Roseateles amylovorans: one gene and its partner. The protein of the gene in region 2 binds, or shares a complex with, the protein of the main gene of each other region. Links are inferred from orthologs where the notes say so. Each region holds a gene or a part of one and is shown on either strand. Other genes may lie near its edges.

Evidence for each region. The genes of interacting proteins can lie anywhere in the genome.
Region 1: the proteins of N4261_RS08190 (region 2) and smc are in contact, whole or in part, in a crystal structure (PDB 3ZGX), measured with the Bacillus subtilis proteins. The link is inferred for Roseateles amylovorans from one-to-one orthologs.

What each region holds. Positions count from the first base shown.
Region 1 is NZ_CP104562.2:2,451,337-2,456,649, reverse strand. What follows is about bases 1-4,098. They hold smc (chromosome segregation protein SMC), read right to left. Parts: upstream 3,714-4,098; coding sequence 201-3,713; downstream 1-200. Other genes in these bases: N4261_RS10450 (cell division protein FtsZ), read right to left, coding at 1-139. In the rest of the region: queF (preQ(1) synthase), read left to right, coding at 4,122-4,553; N4261_RS10435 (SET domain-containing protein), read left to right, coding at 4,628-5,053. UniProt on the Bacillus subtilis protein: Required for chromosome condensation and partitioning.
Region 2 is NZ_CP104562.2:1,903,954-1,909,352, forward strand. The notes cover bases 2,432-5,399. They hold N4261_RS08190 (segregation and condensation protein A), read right to left. Parts: upstream 4,353-5,399; coding sequence 3,510-4,352; downstream 2,432-3,509. Other genes in these bases: N4261_RS08185 (response regulator), read left to right, coding at 2,562-3,305; N4261_RS08195 (DUF3460 family protein), read right to left, coding at 4,435-4,638; metG (methionine--tRNA ligase), read right to left, coding at 5,090-5,399. Outside these bases: glutathione-regulated potassium-efflux system protein KefC, read right to left, coding at 1-257; glutathione-regulated potassium-efflux system oxidoreductase KefF, read right to left, coding at 257-922; N4261_RS08175 (ParA family protein), read left to right, coding at 1,211-1,849; N4261_RS08180 (MaoC family dehydratase), read left to right, coding at 1,896-2,360. UniProt on the Bacillus subtilis protein: Participates in chromosomal partition during cell division. May act via the formation of a condensin-like complex containing Smc and ScpB that pull DNA away from mid-cell into both cell halves.

The DNA of each region.
Region 1 (5,313 bases), 550 kb from region 2 along the record:
GGTCCGGTGCGGGCACGGGTGGGAGGGGACGGCGGGGGCCGGCGCGGCGAGCGCTCCACCAGCCCTGCGCCAGCACGCCCACCAGGACGAGGCCGCCCAGGGCGGCCAGCATGGCGGTGAGGCTCCAGTCGGTGGTCATGGCGTGATCTCGTGGGTTGGGGTGAACGACAGATTCGTGGGCATGGACATCACCCGGGCAATCAGTGATCCGCCATCGCGAGCGCGGACTCCATGTCCACCGCCACGATGCGGGAAACGCCCTGCTCCTGCATCGTCACACCGATCAGTTGTTCCGCCATTTCCATCGCGATCTTGTTGTGCGAGATGAAGAGGAACTGGGTGATCTTGCTCATCTCCGCCACCAGGCGGGCATAACGCTCGGTGTTGGCGTCGTCCAGCGGCGCGTCCACTTCGTCCAGCAGACAGAACGGCGCGGGATTGAGCTGGAAGATGGCGAACACCAGCGCGATCGCGGTCAGCGCCTTTTCGCCGCCGGACAGCAGGTGGATGGTGGAGTTCTTCTTGCCGGGCGGCTGGGCCATGACCTGGACGCCGGCATCGAGGATTTCATCGCCGGTCATCACCAACTTGGCCTGGCCGCCGCCGAACAGGCTGGGGAACATGCGGCCGAAGTGCTCGTTGACCTGGGTGAAGGTCGAGCCCAGCAGATCACGGGTTTCCAGGTCGATCTTGTGGATCGCATCCTCCAGCGTCGTGATGGCGGTGTTCAGGTCCAGGTACTGGGAGTCGAGGAAGGTCTTGCGCTCGCGCGCGGCGCCCAGCTCGTCCAGTGCGGCGAGGTTGACCGCGCCGAGTGCGGCGATCTCGCGGGTGATGCGGTCGATCTCGCCCTGCAGGCCGTACAGCTTCACCGCGCCCTCCTCGACCGATTTGGCGAGGACCTCCAGATCCACATTCGCCGCGGTGAGCTGCTCCATGTACTGCTGCCCGCCGAGCGCGGCGGCCTGCTCATCGAGCTGCAGCTTGGTGATGCGCTCGCGCAGCGGATCGAGCGCCCGCTCGATCGTCATGCGCTGCTCCTCGCTGCGCTTGAGGCGCAGGCTGAGGTCGTCGTAGCTGGCGCGCACCTGGGCCAGGGCCTGCTCACGCTCCACCTTCAAGGCCAGCGCATCCTGCAGGCCGGCCTGGGCGGCGGCGTCGTCCAGTTCGGCACGCTCCTGGGCCATGTTCTGGACGGTCTGTTCATTGACCTGCACCTGCTGGCGCGAGGTCTCGATGCTGCGCTGCAGCTCGCCGCGCTTGGCCGCCAGCGCACGTGCGCTGAAGACCGCTTCCTGCGCACGCCGCTCCAGCACCCGCTGATGCTCGCGGGCCTCGGCGAGCTTGCGTTCGCCCTGGATCACCGCCTCGTCGAGCTCGGCATGGCGTTCCTGGGTGGCGGCCAGTTGCAGGTCCAATTCCTCGAACCGGGCTTCGCCTTCCATGCGGCGTTCCAGCAGCGCTTCGGTCTGGGCGTCGATCTCGGCGAGTTCGTCGTCGAGCTGGCTGCGTCGTGCCACCGCCGCTTCGGTTTGCTGGGCCAGGCGCAGCAGTTCGACCTGCAGTTGATGGGCGCGCGCCTGGATCTCGGTGGCTTCGCGACGCAGCACCGCCAGACGTTGGGCGGATTCGGTGTAGGCGGCCTCGGCGCGGATCGCCTGGGCCCGGGCCTCGTCGGCGATCAGCGACTGGGCGCGCTGCTCGCGCTCCAGGTTCTCGATTTCCTGGGCGCGGGCCAGCAGGCCGGCGGTTTCGGAATCGGCCGCATAGAAACTGACCGCGAACTGGCTGACCGCATGGCCTTCGCGGGTCATGATGACCTCGCCATGGCTGAGTTGCGGGCGCTGCGCCAGGGCCTCGCCGATCGACTCGGCGGTGTAGATGCCTTCCAGCCAGTCGTTCATCAAGGCCTTGAGGCCATTGGATTCCAGCTTGAGCAGGTCGCTCAGCGGAGACAGCGCGCGGTGGGTGTTGGCGATCTCGCCGGACGGCAGCGAGTAGAACGCCAACCGCGCCGGCGGCGGATCGGCAGCGAAGGCCTGGACGGTTTCCAGCCTACCCACCGACAGCGCACCCATGCGTTCGCGCAGTGCGGCCTCCAGCGCGTTCTCCCAGCCCGGGGTGATGTGGAGCTGCGTCCACAGGCCCTTGACGCCGTCAAGTCCGTGCTTGGCCAGCCAGGGCTTGAGCTTGCCTTCGGTCTGCACCTTTTCCTGCAAGGCGCGCAAGGCGGTCAGGCGCGCCACGATGTCGGTCAGCTTCGCAGCCTGGGATTGGGCTTCCTGCTGCGATCGCTGACGGAGCTCGTCGGCCTGCGGCACCGCATCGGCGAGCTCGCCCAGTCGCGCATCGGCGACGGCCTGCTGCTCATCGGCGGCGGCGGAGCGTTGCTTCACTTCCTCGAGCTTGTCGTGCTGCGGCGCGGCCAGGCCCTGGCGCTCCTGCGCCAGGCGCTCGCGTCGGCCGCGCAGGCCCTTGAGCTGTTCATCGACGCTGCGGCTCTCCGCCGCCAGCACCTGGATCTGCTGCTGCACCTGGGTGACCTGGGTGCGCTGTTCGTTGGCGCGGCCCTGCGCGGCACGGAGCTGATCCTCGACCTCGGGCAGCTTCATCGCCTGATCTTCGGCCTGGGCGGCGAGGATCTCGCTCTGCTCTTCGGCCTGGGCGATCTGGGTGGCGACGTCGTCCAGCTCGGCTTGCGCCTGCTCGGCGCGCTCCTGCCACTGCTGGTTCTGCGCCTGCAACTCCACCAGCCGCTGCTCCAGACGCTGACGCCCTTCCACCACATAGCGGATGCGCTCTTCCAGCCGGCTGACCTCGAGCTGCGCCTCCGCATGGCGGCCCTGGGCGGCATGCAACTCATCGCCGGCGGCGTAATGCGACTGGCGGATGGTTTCGAGCTCGGCCTCCAGATGCCGCAGCTCTGCCATGCGCGCTTCCAGCGCGTTGACCGCTTCCAGATGCTCCACCTTGACGCGGGTGGCCTCGCCGGCGGCATCGCGGTGCTTCAGGAACCAGAGCTGATGCAGCTTCAGGGTGCCCTGGTCCTGCAGATGACGGTAGTTGGCGGCGACCTCGGCCTGGCGCTCCAGCTTCTCGAGGTTGTTGTTGAGCTCGCGCAGGATGTCGTCGACCCGGGTCAGGTTCTCGCGGGTGTCCTTGAGGCGGTTCTCGGTCTCGCGGCGGCGTTCCTTGTACTTCGAGACGCCGGCGGCTTCCTCGAGGAACATGCGCAGTTCCTCGGGCTTGGATTCGATGATGCGGCTGATCGTCCCCTGGCCGATGATGGCGTAGGCGCGCGGGCCCAGGCCGGTACCGAGGAACACATCCTGCACGTCGCGTCGACGCACCGGCTGATTGTTGATGAAGTAGCTGCTAGTGCCGTCACGGGTCAGCACCCGCTTGACCGCGATCTCGGTGAACTGGTTCCACTGACCGCCGGCGCGGGCGATGGTGTTGTCGAACACCAGCTCCACGCTGGAGCGGCTGGCGGGCTTGCGGTTGCCGGAGCCGTTGAAGATCACGTCCTGCATGGACTCGCCACGCAGTTCGCTGGCCTTGCTCTCGCCCAGCACCCAGCGCACCGCGTCCATGATGTTGGACTTGCCGCAGCCGTTGGGGCCCACCACGCCGACCAATTGGCCGGGCAACTGGAAGTTGGTGGGGTCGGCAAAGGACTTGAAGCCCGAGAGCTTGATCGAGTTCAGTCGCATCGGGACGTTCGAACCATCGCTTTGAAGGGGCCCGCCGACGTGCGGGCGACCGGTGATCGACGCGCACTCAACGTGTTCTAAGCCTTTGATTTGATTGTGGAAACGCCCCTGGACGGGGCGCTCGATTCGCGGCGGATGATACCATCGCGCCCTGCCTCCAACGGCCTGCGTCCCGGCGATCTGCGCCGACACGCCCCCGACCCCTCTCACCCAGAACTCCACATGGCCAAGACCTCTTCCGCCAAGCCGACCGCTGCTGCCGCCTCCGTCACCCCGACGACCGCCAAAACACTCAAGCCGATCAAGGCACCCAAGACCCCCAAGGCGTCCAAGTCCGCCGATGCCGCCCTGTCATCCAAGGGCAGCGCCAAGGCCGGCAAGCCCGCTGCGGCGCCCAAGATGCGGGAGATGCCGCCCAATCCTCCGAGCCGCCCGAGCAAGGAGATCCATGTGTTCCCCAACCCGGCGCCAGAGCGTGACTACGTCATTCAGTTCCAGGTCCCGGAGTTCACCTGCCACTGCCCGCTGACCGGCCAGCCGGACTTCGCGCACTTCACCATCGACATGATCGCGGACGAATACTGCGTCGAGCTGAAGAGCCTGAAGATGTACTTCTGGAGCTACCGGGATGAAGGCGCCTTCCATGAGAAGGTGACCAACACCATCCTGGAAGACATCGTGAAGGTCACGAATCCGCGCTTCATCCGCATCACCGCGAAGTGGTATGTGCGGGGCGGCATCTACACCAACGTGGTGGCCGAGCATCGCAAAAAGGGTTGGAAGCCGCTGCCTGCGGTGGACCTGCCGGCTCACGGATTCGAATCCGGTCTGCTGCGCTGATCCTTCGGAGCGCGCTCACCCTCGCTCGCGTCCCACGTCGCCCAACCTCACCGCCCGCACCCGTCCCCATCCGCATGGCCCTGACCTATGACAACACGCATCAATTCGTCCCTGTGACGTTGCGGCGGAGTCGCATCGATGGTTTTGGTGTCTTTGCGGATGGCGCGATTGGTGCGCTGACGCGGCTAGGGTTGTTGACCGGGGAATCGATCACGGTAGCGGAGGCGCGCCGCCGGGCGCAGGGTGGACGACGGTTGATGCTGGTGGAGTTGTCGCCGGCGCGGGCGATCGATGCGAGCCGCTCGCAGGATGCGATGCGCTTCACCAACCACAGCTGTGTGCCGAATGCGCGCATCCAGGTGGAGGATGGGGAGATCAGCTTCCACGCGGTTCGCGACATTGCGAGCGGCGAGGAAATCACGGTCGACTACGGCCAGACGCACCACGAGGGCCGCCTGGCCTGCCGATGCCGCGCCTCGGGCTGCCGAGGCGCCCTCTAGCACGACGCCCCAGCCTCCGCATCTGCCGCAGCCTCGGCACCCACTGCAAAACTTGGGCGAGCCAAGTTGAGTACGCCACCGCCCACAAAACCTGGGCAGTCCACGCTGATCGGGGACGGGAGGGCGTGAGGTCTTGGCAGCGCCAAGGCCTCATGCCCTCGCGGCCAACGCACCGGCCGAGGCAGGTCGGCGGTCCAACTCAACGCAACCCAGCCCGACCACGCCGTGTAGCCCCAGGGCACAGGCAACACCTCTCATCT
Region 2 (5,399 bases):
CGGCGCATCGCCCACAGTCGCTTGGGCTCCAGCTCCAGTCCGACCAGGAACATCATCAGCACCACGCCGAACTCGCCAATCTCCAGCACGGTGGCCGGATGACTGATCAGTCCCAGCACCTGCGGTCCCAGCAGGACGCCGGCGACCAGATAGCCCAGGATCGCGCCCAGCTTCAACCCACGCGCCAGGGGCACGGCCAGCACGGCGGCGGCCAGCAGCACCAGGGGCGTCATCAACCAATTGCCATGCGCTTCCATCAGACCGGCACTCCTTCCTGACTGGCGGGGCGGTCCTCGTTGGGGACTTCCTCCTGGGCGGGCTCGGGCTGCATCTCGCACCACTGCGGCAGTTCTCGCAGGCCCTCGACGAAGCGCTGCGCATGGGCGCGGATCTCCGCCTCATTGGCGCGCTGCGCGCCGTGCACCATCAGTGGCGGCAGGAAGCGCATGCCGCACAGGGCAGCGGTCTGGGCGTAGGGGAGCAGGAAGTCGTCGACCGGATGGCGGTTGTAGCCCTCGGCGCTGTAGGAATGGGCGCTGCCGCCGGTCGACATGACCAGCCACAGGTCCTTGCCATGCAGCGCATGGCCTTCGCTGCCGTAGGCAAAGCCCACGCTCAGCACCTCGTCCACCCACAGCTTCATCAGCGCCGGCATGCCGTACCAATGCATCGGGTGCAGCCAGACCAGCAGCTCCGCGTCGCGCAAGGCTTCCTGTTCGGCGTGCACGTCGATCGAGTAGTCCGGATAGAGCGCATACAGATCCCGCACCCGCACATTCGGCAGGCCGTGGACGGCGGACAGCATGGCGCGGGTTACATGGGAATGCGCCAGGTCGGGATGAGCCGCCAGGATCAGGATCGGTGCCTGGGCAGAAGGGCTGGGCCCCGAGGCGGGAGTCCCGGGCCCGCCAGCGGGTGCCAGCGGCGCACTGGCGCGGCCGCCAGGGGGCGAGGCGGTCGGGGCTGGCGAGTCGGGTTGGCGGGACGGTCCGGACTGGCTGGATCGGCCGGGCCGGCCCGGCTGGCCATGGGGCCCGGCGGCGGAGGAAAAGGGAGCGTCGGCGTCGGTCATCGGCGGGGCAAGGCGGCGACATCAGGGTTGCCTGCGGCGCCGGGGCGCCGTCGGGGCATGTCGCGGTTGAACGTCATGGGCCCGCAGTATGCGGTATCGCCTAACATCCCGACGCACCCATCGAGGCGAGGAGGCTCCATGCCCGTCATCCTGGTCGCCAACCCCAAAGGCGGGGTTGGCAAGAGCACGCTGGCCAGCAACATCGCGGGATATCTCGCGCATCGCGGTCATGCGGTCATGCTGGGCGACATCGATCGCCAGCAGTCATCGGCCCGCTGGCTGGCCCAGCGGCCGGCCACGCTGCCGCTGGTCCGCGGCTGGGCGCTCGAATCCACCGAGCAGTTGCGCACCCCCAAGGAGGTGACGCATGCGGTGCTCGACACCCCCGCCGGCCTGCACGGCAAGAAGCTGGCGCAGGCGCTCAAGGTCGCGACCCGCGTGGTGGTGCCGCTGCAACCGAGCCTGTTTGACATCCAGGCGACATACGACTTCGTGCGCGAGCTGCAAGATGCGTGGTCGGATCGCGGAGCGACCGCACCCGCCGTCGGCCTGGTGGCCATGCGGGTGCGCGAGGGCACGCTGTCCCGGCAGCAACTGCAGCAGTTCATCGACCAGCTCGGCCTGCCGTTGCTGGCCGAGTTGCGTGACACGCAGAACTATGTGCAACTGGCCGCGCGCGGTCTGACGCTGTGGGACATCGCACCGGGCCGTGTGGCCCGTGATCTGGCGCAATGGCACGAGTTGTGTGCCTGGCTGGAGCGTCCCTCGATCCCTTGATTCGAGCGCGCAAACCGCCGGGCGCCTGAACCTCAGGAGCATCTGCATGCGTGTGTTCGACAGACTGGATGAACTGGAAGCCCTGGTGGGGCAGGAGATCGGCGTGTCCGACTGGATCGAGGTCGACCAGGCCCGGATCCAGGCCTTCGCCGAGGCCACCGAGGACCGGCAGTGGATCCATACCGATCCGTCACGCGCGGCCGCGGGGCCCTATGGCACCCCCATTGCGCACGGCTTCCTTACCCTCAGCCTGCTGCCGCGCTTCTACGAAACCGCCTTTCGGGTGGCCGACGTCCGGATGGGCCTGAACTACGGCTTGAACCGGGTGCGCTTTCCGGCGCCGGTGCCGGTCGGCAGTCGGCTGCGCGGGCGCTTCGTCCTTCGGCAATTCGAGACCATCGAGGGCGGCGCTCAACTGTGCATGGACGTCTCGGTCGAGCGCGAGGCCGCGGTGGAAACCGGCGGCAAGCCGGTCTGCGTGGCGGAGTCAATCACCCGTCAATACCGCTGACCTCTCCACCCCAAGTCACCGAAACCTGCAACACGACGTCCAACCCGTAACAGGGCGAAACCTGATGGCTGATTTGGATCGATAAGCGAACATGTACGCCTGACGCATGCCACCGTAAGGGGGAGTGCCTGCGGGAAGGGGCGCGCCTATGATCGCGCCTTTCGAAGTCAAGCCGTTGAAACGGCGCATGGAGACAACCGCGTGAGGGTTTTGCTGATCGATGACCATCCCCTGATCCTTGCCGCGTTGCAGACCGTGATCCAAGGTCTGGGCGAAGACGTCCAGGTGTTGGGCGCCGACAGCGCGGCACAGGCCAGGGAGACCTTGCAGGCACGCCAGGACTTTGATCTGGTGTTGCTGGACCTGAATTTGGGCGATGCCAGCGGTTTCGACGTGCTGGAGGAATTCCGCGCGCAATATCCGTCCTTGCCGGTGGTGGTGATCTCGGCGTCCGACCGGGCCAGCGACGTCATCCGGGCGATCGACCAGGGCGCAATGGGCTTCATTCCGAAGCGCACCAGCAACGACGTGCTGGCGCAGGCGCTGAAGCTGGTGATGTCGGGCGGGATCTATGTGCCGCCGATGTCGCTCGGCTCCGAGGTCCGAGACTCCGAACCCGCGCCGCTGGACGACGGCCCGTCGCCCAGCATGGCCGACAAGTTGCAGCAGGTGCATGCCCTGGCCAGCCAGGCCGGCTACCAGACCGCCACCGGGCTGGAGGGCCTGCAACTGACGCCGCGCCAGACCGATGTGCTGGCGCTGCTGCTGCAGGGCAAGCCGAACAAGATCATTGCGCGTGAGCTCGGCGTTTCGGTGGAGACCATCAAGGACCACGTGGCCGCGGTGCTGAAGGCGCTGGGGGTGAGCTCCCGCACCCAGGCGGTGCTGGCGGTGGGGCAGATGGTCCAGCGTCAGCCCAACGCGGCCTTCACGACCTTCCGCTGAGCGATTCATAGCGGGGAAGGACTGCTCGGCGCCACGGCGCCGTGCGTCTGCGCGGGCCAGCTCGGATCTGTTCAGGCGTGCTCAGACCTCCTCGGACCTGCACATGTCTGTGCCGATCCTCTTCCGATCTGCAGTCGATCCATTTCCGATGGGCCGGCGATCGATTTTTGATCGGCGCCCGCTCGGCCCCCGCTCGGTTCCCGATCAGGTGGGCGAGTAGCCCAGCCGCACGTAGATGGGCGCGAAGGCTTCGGCCTGGGTGATCTCGATCAGCCGTTCGCGAGACAGCTCGAGCATCGCGATGAAGCTCACCACCAGCACCTGGGGGCCGCGATCGAGCTCGAACAGATCTTCGAACTCGACGAAGCGCTGGCCCTGCAACTTCCTGAGCAGATGGCTCATGTACTCGCGCACGGACAGCTGCTCGCGGGTGATCTTGTGATGCTGATTGAGCTTGGCCCGACGCATCAGGTCGGCCCAGGCGGCGCGCAGGTCGTCCACATGCACCTCGGGTAGACGGGGTGCGAGCGATTGCTCGATGTGGATCTGGGCGCGCAGGAAGTCGCGGCCGAGCACCGGCAACTGGTCGAGCCGCAGGGCGGCCTGCTTCATCTGCTCATATTCCAGCAGCCGGCGGACCAGTTCGGCGCGGGGATCTTCGGGTTCTGCGCCGTCTTCCGACTTCTTGGGCGGAAGCAGCATCCGGGATTTGATCTCGATCAGCATGGCGGCCATCAGCAGGTACTCGCTGGCGAGTTCCAGGTTGTGGCGGCGGAGCTGTTCGACGTAGCTGAGGTACTGGCGGGTGACCTCGGCCAGCGGGATGTCGAGGATGTTGAAGTTCTGTTTGCGGATCAGGTAGAGCAGCAGGTCCAGCGGGCCTTGGAAGGCTTCGAGGAAGACTTCCAGGGCATCCGGCGGGATGTAGAGGTCCTGCGGCATCGCGAACAGCGGCTCGCCGTACAGGCGGGCGACGGCCACGCCGTCGACGGTGTCGGGCGTGGACGAATCGCCGCCCTGGCTGGCCGGAGGGTCCGGCAAGGACAGGGCGGGATCGGGGAGATCGGTGGAATCGCTCACCAGGCGTGCGGGGAGGGGCGGGCCGGAGGGGGCAGCTCCGGGCCGGCGCTTAGTCCGACTTGGTCTGGTAGACGTAGGGCTGTTGCTCCACGCGTGACGCGCGATAGTTGGCCTGGTCTTCGCGGTTCAGTTCGCGATCCCACAGCAGGCCGCGGCCGGCGCGCTGTTCAGCTTCGAGCGTCGGCTTCTTGGCCTTCAGCTCGTCGATGAAGTTGGTGATTTCGGACTTGTAGGGCTTCCAGAACAGCGGCATGGCGAAATCGTCTAGGAGGAAATTAGAAAGCGATTCTAGTGGCCCGCTTCATTGCGCGGGCATCGTGATCCGTCAGCGTCGCCGGCCGACCCTACCCGCAGAGCCCGAGCGTCGGCATTTCCAGCCCGCTCGGCGCACTCCCAAGGCGTCAGCAGCGAACAGCGAACAGCGAACAGTGAATAGCGAGGCAGCGTACCCACCCCACCACCCCAGCCCAGCAGAGCCCGTGCCCTGGCTTTGCCAGGTCACTGGGCTCGCCCCCTGAGGGGGCCGGCGTTAGCCGGTAGGGGGGGCCATCCATCCACCAGGTCACTGGGCTCGCCCCCTGAGGAGGCCGGCGTCGCCGGTCTGGGGGGAGCCCATCCACCAGCAGAGCCCGTGCCCTGGCTCCGCCAGGTCACCGGGCTCGCCCCCTGAGGGGGCCGGCGTCAGCCGGTAGGGGGGGAGCCCTTCACCCAATCCGCATGCCGGGCTGGGCGCCGGGGAAGGGCTCGAGCACGTAGATGCCGGGGTTGGCTTTCTGGTCCGCATGGCTGGCGGCCAGCACCATGCCTTCGGACACGCCGAACTTCATCTTGCGCGGTGCCAGGTTGGCCACCATCACCGTCAGCTTGCCTTCGAGCTGCTCGGGCTGATAGGCGCTCCGGATGCCGCTGAACACATTGCGCAGCCGGCCCTCGCCGACATCCAACGTCAGACGCAGCAGCTTGTCCGAGCCCTCGACCAGCTCCGCCTTCACGATCTTGGCCACCCGCAGGTCC